Regions from separate parts of the Lysinibacillus sp. RS10 genome, predicted to be linked through region 3. Evidence: riboswitches for the same ligand, from Rfam matches in the RefSeq annotation. Region 3 holds a riboswitch; each other region holds the start of a gene.

Region 1 (3,283 bases), 1.4 Mb from region 3:
TAACTGTGCACATCCGGAATATCGTGAGCAATTACGGAAGTATTTTAACGATGCTAACGAAGCAACAGGTGGGCACCATACGCCACACAATCTAGAAAAAGCCCTTTCATGGCATGTAAATTACGCAAAAAACGGGACGATGAAGGACCCTGCATTATCGAAATAATAAAATGAAGAAAGCCTTGAAGGACAGTTGACTTGTTCCTTCAAGGCTTTTAGTTGTTAAGAATGTATTGCGCGAAAAGCTAGGGTCAAGCAAGGTCTCTGAGTGATCGTTTGAGCCCTTGAAGTGATCGGGTAAGCCCCAGCCCGTAGCAGAAATCAAAGCCTTCTAATCAGGATGGATAAAAATAGTTAATCAACACACCTGGTTATTTCTTTTTTTTAAATGCAGAAGTCACTTTAGGCTCAGTTCCCTGAATTAATCTATTAATATTTTCAATATGCAAAATGATTGCTATTGCAAAAAGTAGTAGGGCTATAATCGTTGGACCTACTCCAGGAATCCATAAATATGTTGCTGTACAAAAAACAAGATAAAATTCAAGTACACCGACAATTAAATAATTCGTCGCGAAAGATAAAATAACAAATAAAATGAGTGCGAATAAACCAATCTCCCAATCAACTGCTAGTAGGATCCCTATGATTGATGCAGTTCCTTTGCCGCCATTGAAGCCCATATGAAATGGAAAATTGTGACCTAGGATGACACCGGCAGCTATGATATAGGTTAAGAGCCAAACTTGTACTTCTGTTAAATTTGTTGCATCTGCTAGATAGAAATGGGCACCTATAATAGCTGCTACACCTTTACCGATATCGATAAGTGCGACTAATACGCCGTATTTCCATCCAAGGGAAAGTGTTGCATTGGAAGCACCAGCATTGCCATGACCAGTCTTTTTTAGATCTACCCCGGATAAAAACTGCGCAACTTTAGAGCCGTGAATACAGCCAATTAAATAACCAACAAGTAGAAAAATGATAACGGCTTTTACCATAAAACTCCTCCTTTCTAAATAAATACTAAAATAGTGTATGCGTTCGTAATACGTTCAGAAGCAGACAGAAGTTTCGGAAAAAATAAAATTTTAGTGTTGACAGAAAAAAAGTCTATGTTTATACTTTGTAACAACGATGGAAATTGAATCTCATACTCTTATCAAGAGCGGCGGAGGGATAGGCCCTATGATGCCCGGCAACCAGTAAGTGACGAACTTGCTAAGGTGCTAATTCCTACAGATTCTTACTTGGATCTGGCAGATAAGGGGAGGAAAACTTGCAACCGCAACCCTCTTCTTAGCTGAAGAGGGTTTTTGTTTTCTACTGAAAAATCCTCCTCATCTCCGGTGCCATCGTAAACAAATAACCATTTGGAGGTATACAATGACAAATTTTAAACCAGAAACATTGCTGTTACACGGTGGCCAAGAGCCAGACCCAGTAACAGGATCTCGAACAGTACCCGTATATCGCTCAACAGCTTTCGTTTTTAAAGACACTGCTCATGCGCAACGTCTTTTTGCCTTAGAGGAAGCTGGCAATATTTACACTCGTATTACAAACCCAACTGTAGATGTTTTTGAAAAACGCGTTGCTTTATTAGAGGGCGGTACAGCAGCAGTAGCACTTTCATCTGGTGCAGCAGCTATCGCATTTTCCATTTTAAATCTTGCGGGTGCAGGTGATGAAATTGTCGCGGCGAGTTCTTTATATGGAGGTACTTATAATTTATTTGCCAATACACTACCAAACTACGGTATTAAAACAATTTTTGTAGACGAAACAAACCCTGAAAATTTCCGAGCAGCGATTACCGATAAAACAAAAGCGGTATTCGCTGAAATTTATGGTAACCCAAGTTTAAAAGTGCTAGATATTGAAGCAGTAGCGAATATTGCACATGAAAACGGCTTGCCATTAATTATTGATAGTACATTTGCTTCACCATATGGCTCTACACCAATTGACTTCGGTGCAGATATCGTCGTTCATTCCGCAACAAAATGGATTGGCGGACATGGTACAACTTTAGGTGGCGTTGTAGTAGATGCAGGAAAGTTTGATTGGACTCGTGGACGTTTCCCAGGCTTTACTGAGCCAGATGCTTCTTATCACGGTTTGCGTTATGGTATTGACACAGCAGAGGCTGCATTTGCCACAAAACTGCGTGTACAATTGCTACGCGACTTTGGACCAACGTTAAGTGCAGATGCAGCATTTAATTTATTACAAGGTTTAGAAACGCTTCATTTGCGTATTCCTAAACACAATGAAAATGCATTGGCAGTAGCTGAATATTTACGAAACCACCCTTCTGTGGAATATGTAAATTACAATGGCTTAGAAGATTTCCCTACTCATGATTTAGCAAAAAAATATTTGAGAAATGGCTTCGGTTCAGTGCTTACATTCGGTATTAAAGGTGGACGTGAAGCAGGGCGTAAACTAATTGATAGTGTGAAATTATTCTCGCACGTAGCAAATGTAGGGGATGCCAAATCATTAATTATTCATCCAGCATCTACTACACATCAGCAATTATCAGCTGAAGAGTTAATCCAAACTGGTGTAACCGAGTCGCTCATTCGCTTATCAATCGGTTTAGAGGCAGTAGAGGATATCATTGCAGATTTAGAACAAGCTATTGAACAAGTAACAGCTTCTCAACAAACAATAGAGGCTTAATAAAAATTGGCTAATGTTGTAGCGTTTACGTATTGTCTCATTCGATGGGCCTCATTTGGTAATACGTAAAACGTTGCTGCATCAACCACTTACCCCATTTGGTAAGTAATCCGAAAGTATGCACAAATAATTCCTAGTAATTTGATAAGTATTATTGACTTGTTTAAATCCTTGTATTATACTAGGGAATAACTTAAGTGTTCGAAAGGCTACCAACCTAGAACCAAATTGTTTTTCATAAGTACTGAATATTTGCGTAGCCAGTAGCTACACGGATCTAAAAACTGATGATAAAGGAGTGTTTTAAATGGGAAATGTTTATAGTGCGCAAAACATTGCATCTTATCTTATTTATGAACTAAATGAAAATCATGTGTTTGTGAACAACATGTCCATTCAAAACATACTTGCGTCAGTTGAAAGCAAATGGGTACAGACATTTGGACATTCTGCTTTTAATGAATTCGTTTATGCTAAAGAGGAAGGCTATATAGTAAAAGAGGTCTTCAAAGCATATGAAATATATGGTGCAAGTCACATTCCTGTACCTGCGACAGAGTATTACTTAAAATACGGTACATTCCAATTAGTT
Region 2 (3,283 bases), 2.3 Mb from region 3:
AATGGTCAAAAGTCTGGGCAATTTCAATATATCGAACTCCAGCAGGATCCATTGTTGTGTATTGTCTCCGATAAAAGTCTACTTTATGATAAAACAGAAATTGATATAGTGGAATTAGAAGACATGCCATTTATCATGACTTCTTATAAAGGGACAAATGATGTAAAAGTACTTTTAGAGCAATATCACGTAAAGCCAAATATTCGTTTCGAACTATCAGAAGAGGTAGGGATAATTTCGATGATTTCTCACCAGCTTGGCATTAGTATTTTACCGAAATTAGTTACGAATAACTTGCCTACTACGATAAAAGCCATTCCTTTAAAACAAGGTGGTTATCGTACAATTGGAATAGCAATGAAACACCAGGCATCACCCGTGACCAAAAAATTTGCGGAAATATTAAAAACCTGGTTGAAAGAACAAAATATGGAATAATTTTAGCTCATCACCGAAAGTTGTACCCAGTCGGAACGGAAATCAACTACACGTTATGGTGATGATCCAAAAATTTTGAGCTAACTTATAGAGAAGAGCAATATGCCCTATAAAAACAACATTGAAGCTTAACATATCCTTAAGTTAAAATAGTATTTGTATATTTTTTAGAAAAAAGGTGAGTGTATGGGGACATTACGAGGTAAGACCGTACTCATTACAAGTGGGGGAACGCTTGAAAAATGGGACCGTGTGCGAGGGCATACGAATTTATCAAAAGGGTCGATGGGCTGTTATTTAGCTGAGGCGGCACTAGCGGCTGAAGCTAACGTCTTGTATATGCATGGTTATTTCGCACAACTTCCGACAAACAAAGATAAAATGCGTACCATTCGATTTGAAGGTATAGAGGATTTAGGCGAGAAAGTTCGACAGGCTGTTCAGGAAGAACAGGTGGATATCGTTATTATGGCGGCAGCTGGCTCAGATTGGCTCATTGATAAAGTATATGACCAATCCGGAAATTTAATGGAGGAAGCAGGTAAAATGCCATCTGACGAGCCACCTATCATTCACTTTAAAAAGGCACCTAAAGTATTAGGTCAGATAAAAGAGTGGCAACCGAATGTTACTTTAGTGGGCTTTAAACTCGAGGCAACAGATGATGAGGAATTTTTACTGTCTCGCGCACGTCTACGGATGGAATCGGCTAACGCTCAGTTTATGGTAGCAAATAGCTCGCAGTCATTATATGGTGGAGATGAGCCACATTGGATTGTACCAGCTAAAGGCGAACCAACAAAGGTAGTGGGCAAGCAACAAACAGCGAAAGCATTAATAGATTTTTTACAAAATACGTAAAGTGAAAACTGTGTAGAGAAAATGATCTGCACAGTTTTTTTGTTTTGTTTAAATTATTTAGTGAATATTTAAAAAGAAGTTGTATGCGTTAGGTTTTCTGAAAATGCATTTCATTCTGTAATAAGTGAATGGTGGGAGTAATACTGCCTTTTAATACGGAATAAAATAACTTGTGTATAGTAAGCTTCAAGGAAAATAAACGTCTTAACTAAAATATTCGAACTTTAAATAATCCTTTTTACTTAATTACAAAGTATTCGACTAGGAATTGTAATATTTATATTGACAATAGGTTTTCTGAATTATAGAATTATTTCCAAGAAACATAATACTCTTATCGAGAGAGGTGGAGGGACTTGGCCCAATGAAGCCTCGGCAACCAATAGTGTAGGTGCCAAATCCAACAGGGCTATCTGAGAGATAAGGGGGCTATAAATCAATTTGATGCGTTGGCCTCTTATGTACAAAAAGTATGTAAAAAGAAGGGGTGTATCGGATGACTCAACAGGCAAAGATCGATGACAAAAAGCTAGAGGCAATTGCAAAGGCCATTCAGAATTTAGAATATGGAGAAGTGAACATTACGATTCAAGACGGTGTCATTGTTCAGATTAACAGACTTGAAAAGCAGAGATTTCCACAGAAAAAGTAAATAATAGGATGTCAGTTTGCTAGATATTTGAAGGCCACAAAGAAAGCAGGGATTATTTTCTTTGCTTATTTGTGGCTTTTTTTGGAAGTTAGCCAGAGGTGCTGGATTATTGTAGAGGTCCTGCTGTGCAGTATCTCCGTTAAAATTGAACATTCTTCTTTAAGATATCGACATTAATAGCGTTTCATCATATGGCTCAATCTTCAGCAATTGTTTATGATACAAAAAAACAGGAGGATTACGATGAACCATCCTGTTTTTACATGTAGTCAATTCTAATTGCTTATGAGATAGTATCTTAGCTATAAAAACTTTTAGGGATTTCCCCAATATGTCTACGATGATAGAGTAGGGGCTCCTTTTGTGCATGATCAATGGCTAGGACCTGCCCAATAAATATCGTATGGTCTCCTGCATCGATTTGTTGAAAGGTTGTGCATTGTAAAGTGGCTACAGTATCGTGTAAAACCGGTAGACCATGAACGGAAGTTGACCACTTTGCCTGAGCAAAACGATCTGGGATTTTACTTGAAAATAGTGTACATAAATGTTCTTGATTGCTCGCTAAAATATTCACAGCGAACTTTTTAGCTGCTGTAAAATATGGATGAAGCTGTGATTTTTTATCGAGCGACCATAAAATAAGCAGTGGATCTATGGAAACTGACGCAAAGGAATTGACAGTTAAGCCAATAGGTTCATCAGCGTCATTACAAGCTGTGACAACCGTAACGCCTGTTGGATAATTACCCAATGCTAGTTTAAAAGCAGCTACTTTGTCTGTCATTCTAATCACCTCTTGTTATTTTATGTGAATATAACATCGATTTACCTAAATGAAAAACTTTTTTCTTTGATGATCAGCAAATAGTAACTTCCTTGCTGAGCATCTTGAAATAGTTAGCATAAAATATAGCAACTTCTTAACAAATTGAATATTCTTAATTTTATTTTAAACCAACAAAACTAACAGGTAAAGTATATAATGGTGGGAGAAAAAAGGGGGGTAGTCATGACTTTATATTTTGACCATCTAGTTCATCAAGTTCAATCACCAGACAATGCAAAGGTTTTTTTAAACAAACGTAATATCCATACAGTTAACGGCGGTCAACACACAATGTGGGGGACATATAATGCGCTAAGCTACTTTGGATTAAACTATATTGAGCAAATAGCAATTTATGATCGTCATTTATTTGAAAATGCAGCGGAATTGCCTTATTCCCTACACTATACGTTTAAGCGGGCGCAGGAGCATTATGGATTTTCACGAATTGCATTACGTACAAAAAATATTGAAGAAGAAGGACAACGTTTGCGTGCACTTGG
Region 3 (3,283 bases):
ATTTTCACTTTTACTTCAATTACATTTTTAGGAACTATTGCTATTGTGTTATCTAATGTTGAATTTTTTAATTTTCAATCTACGTTTTTTGGTCTAGATATTGTTTATGTTCATATTCAAGATAGTGTATTTAAAGCTAATGTAACATGGACAGGTGTACTAATATTTGGTCTTTTAGGAGGTGTTATTCAACTTCTTATTAATAAATTTAGTAAATCAGCTAACCACGCATATTGATTAAATAAATCAGCCAATCTTCATTCGTAATAAAACGCCAAAGTTTCATTAATACGACAAGCGCCATTACGAGAAGGATTACATGTCGACTATGACTATAAATAAGAAAAAGTTGAATGAAACTGGAGTTCTAATTTACCGAGTAAAATAGGTCCATTCGGTGCTGCTTTAATATTATATCCATATGAATAGGAGTGGTTAGAAGCACAAGATAATAATAGAAAAATTTAATTCTATAAAAAGGGTATCAATTCTTTGATATCCTTTTTTAACCTTTTAAAAGAAGGTGAAAACTTTGGGTTATGTGTTAATAAATACATTTATTTTATTACTTATTATTTTATTTGCTGAATCATTAATGTATTTAATTACAATAAAAAATACAAAATTAAAAAGCATTTTAACTTATATAGTAATGGCAGTAATAGCGTTTATCACCAGTCAATATATACCTAATGATTTTAAGGAATTTACAAAAACGTTTGCTAAAGCATTTTTAATTTTAGCAATAGTATCTTTATTTTACAAAAATACCAATATTAATTAAAATGGAAGGACTAAATATCGACTATGACTACTAACAAGAAAAAGTTGATTGAATCCGGAGTTGTAGGTCAATGGAGTAATGGATTTTATGTAGCATTAGCCTATGGAATGTTATTCGTTTCTTTAATGCTCGTAACAGACAAAGAGCTTACAATTAATGTTTTAGCTATACCCGCTTTAGTTTTATTTTTAGTTGTTAGCGTTACTGAATATTTGTGACGAGAGACGGAAAAAAAGATATGCCTCAATGGATTATAGTGGGAGCATTTGTTATTGCTGTTCTTACTGCAATAGGTATGACGGTTATTTCAAACTGAGGGAGTGAGAAGATGCTACATAATAAAATAAAATATATCGGATTTTTAGCTATGCTTATATTTGGAGGCATTTTTATTTTCAGATGGTTTCTTCGAGATGAATTATTATTAGATCAATTAATTGGTTTTGTGGTAGGTTCTATTCTTTTTATAGTGTCTTTTTTTGTTAAAAGAAACTAAATCAGTCTAGTCGTCTCTACGATTACTATTGAGCTTTTTAAATATATCTCTTTACAATAGATGATTACTTTTTTTTGCTTCACATTTTCTATACCTTCAATTTCTGCAAATGCACCTACATCTTTGTCATTCTCCTGTATTAACAATCTAATTGCCTATCGTCGTGATAGATGGTTCTATGATTACACCAATATTTTTAACATCTTAATTTAGCACTTCATGAATCGCTCCTCTCTTTTTTTACCATAGTCGCCTTAAAGCGAATTTTCTTTCTTAAAAAAATGTTTTTATGTTCTCTGAAATAGTATTTAATTAAAAACATGTTGCAAATATAGATGTTTTATTATAGTATTTCATTATTGTGCAAAAAAATAATATATTTTTTCTTCTTATCAAGAGAGATGGAGGGACTGGCCCTATGATATCTCGGCAGCGGAACTTTGTGATTAAGTTACTGTGCCAAATCCAGCAAGCAATGGCTTGATAGATAAGAGGAGTGTTTTATAAATATAAGACCTCTTCTTGTTATTTCAAGAAGAGGTCTTTTTTTAGAAAAAAAATGGACAAGGATGTATCCATTTTTAAATTTTGGAGGTAGAACAATGAAGAAAGAGAATCCATGGGCGCTGATCCCATTTGTTGTTTTTTTAGTTTTATTTATTGGTTCAGGGGTTATTACAGGTGATTTTTATGCCTTTCCTGTCATTGTAGCCATTGCCATTTCGGGCGCTGTGGCTCTGGCGATGAATCGAAAAGAATCGTTTTCGCGGAAGGTTGATATTTTCTGCAAAGGCGCAGGAAATTTAAATGTCATGCTGATGGTTGTTATTTTTCTTTTGGCTGGGGCCTTTTCAGAGGTAGCAAAAGGTATGGGGGCTGTGGACTCCACTGTTAACTTTGCTTTATCGGTCATTCCGCCAAACCTGCTTGTCGTAGGCTTGTTCATCATTGCCTGCTTTATCTCCCTGTCAATGGGTACATCGGTGGGAACGATTGTTGCACTGGCGCCGATTGGAGTTGGGATAAGCGAGCATATCGAACTTTCCATGGCTTTAGTAATGGCAGCGATTGTCGGCGGTTCGATGTTTGGCGATAATTTATCCATTATTTCAGATACAACCATTACTGCCGTTCGTTCACAAGGCGCACAAATGAAGGATAAATTTAAGGTGAATTTTTGGATTGTGTTACCGGCAGCTGTTGTAACGAGCATTATTTTAGGGGTTATCACAATGGGGGAAACCGCACAAGTAGAACATTTAAGCTATAGTTGGGTAAAAATTGTTCCCTATGTTTTAGTTATTATTTTAGCGTTAGCTGGCATGAATGTTTTCTTTGTTCTGGCATTTGGGATTGTTCTCGCCGGTGCTGTGGGCTTAGCGGATGGCAGCTATCACTTAATGAGCCTTATGCAAACGATTGGCGAAGGAATGTCAGGCATGTATGAAATGGCATTTCTTGCAATATTAATCGCTGGAATGGTGGAGGTTATTAAGTTTAACGGAGGAATCGACTTCCTGCTTCACCTTGCGACACGAAGAATTAAATCAAAAAAGGGTGCTGAATTTGGGATTGCCGGCCTTGTGGGTCTAACTAATTTATCTACAGCCAATAATACGATTGCTATTTTAATTGCTGGTCCACTTGCAAAAAATATTGCTGATCAGTATGAGATTGAGCCAAGAAAGTCCGCAAGTATATTAGATATTTTCTCCTGTACGGTCCAAGGTCTTCTCCCATACGGAGCCCAATTCCTGGCAGCCGCAAGCGTAGCCGGAATATCGCCAGTGAGCATGCTACAATACTCTTTCTATCCGATCTTGATAGGAATTTGCGGGATCATCGCTATCCTTATTGGATACCCGAAACAAAAGAAAGCCTGAGCTTCATCACTTTAGAGTGACAGGTGTGGCTTTAGAAAATATTGATTTTACATTGAAAATAATCCAATTGTTTTGAAAGAAAGATTAATCAAAACGATTGGATTTTTTTATTTAAGGCTA

What was found. Region 3 has a riboswitch for S-adenosylmethionine ahead of ACB089_RS04170 (Na+/H+ antiporter NhaC family protein). Riboswitches for the same ligand answer to the same signal wherever they lie in the genome.
Region 1: another riboswitch for S-adenosylmethionine. It lies ahead of ACB089_RS22815 (O-acetylhomoserine aminocarboxypropyltransferase/cysteine synthase family protein); the one in region 3 lies ahead of ACB089_RS04170 (Na+/H+ antiporter NhaC family protein).
Region 2: another riboswitch for S-adenosylmethionine. It lies ahead of ACB089_RS16285 (YezD family protein); the one in region 3 lies ahead of ACB089_RS04170 (Na+/H+ antiporter NhaC family protein).

Annotation. Positions count from the first base shown of each region.
Region 1 covers NZ_CP167122.1:4,555,731-4,559,013, reverse strand. The annotation lists gene ACB089_RS22825 (succinate CoA transferase) at 1-166, shown strand, start outside; gene ACB089_RS22820 (glycerol-3-phosphate acyltransferase) at 372-1,004, opposite strand; SAM riboswitch class I at 1,160-1,273, shown strand; gene ACB089_RS22815 (O-acetylhomoserine aminocarboxypropyltransferase/cysteine synthase family protein) at 1,390-2,691, shown strand; gene ACB089_RS22810 (hypothetical protein) at 2,999-3,283, shown strand, end outside.
Region 2 covers NZ_CP167122.1:3,173,399-3,176,681, reverse strand. The annotation lists gene ACB089_RS16295 (LysR family transcriptional regulator) at 1-438, shown strand, start outside; gene ACB089_RS16290 (phosphopantothenoylcysteine decarboxylase) at 625-1,299, shown strand; SAM riboswitch class I at 1,631-1,726, shown strand; gene ACB089_RS16285 (YezD family protein) at 1,796-1,951, shown strand; gene ACB089_RS16280 (flavin reductase family protein) at 2,250-2,738, opposite strand; gene ACB089_RS16275 (VOC family protein) at 2,964-3,283, shown strand, end outside.
Region 3 covers NZ_CP167122.1:825,785-829,067, reverse strand. The annotation lists gene ACB089_RS04185 (hypothetical protein) at 1-237, shown strand, start outside; gene ACB089_RS04180 (hypothetical protein) at 533-784, shown strand; gene ACB089_RS04175 (hypothetical protein) at 808-1,002, shown strand; SAM riboswitch class I at 1,667-1,774, shown strand; gene ACB089_RS04170 (Na+/H+ antiporter NhaC family protein) at 1,883-3,163, shown strand.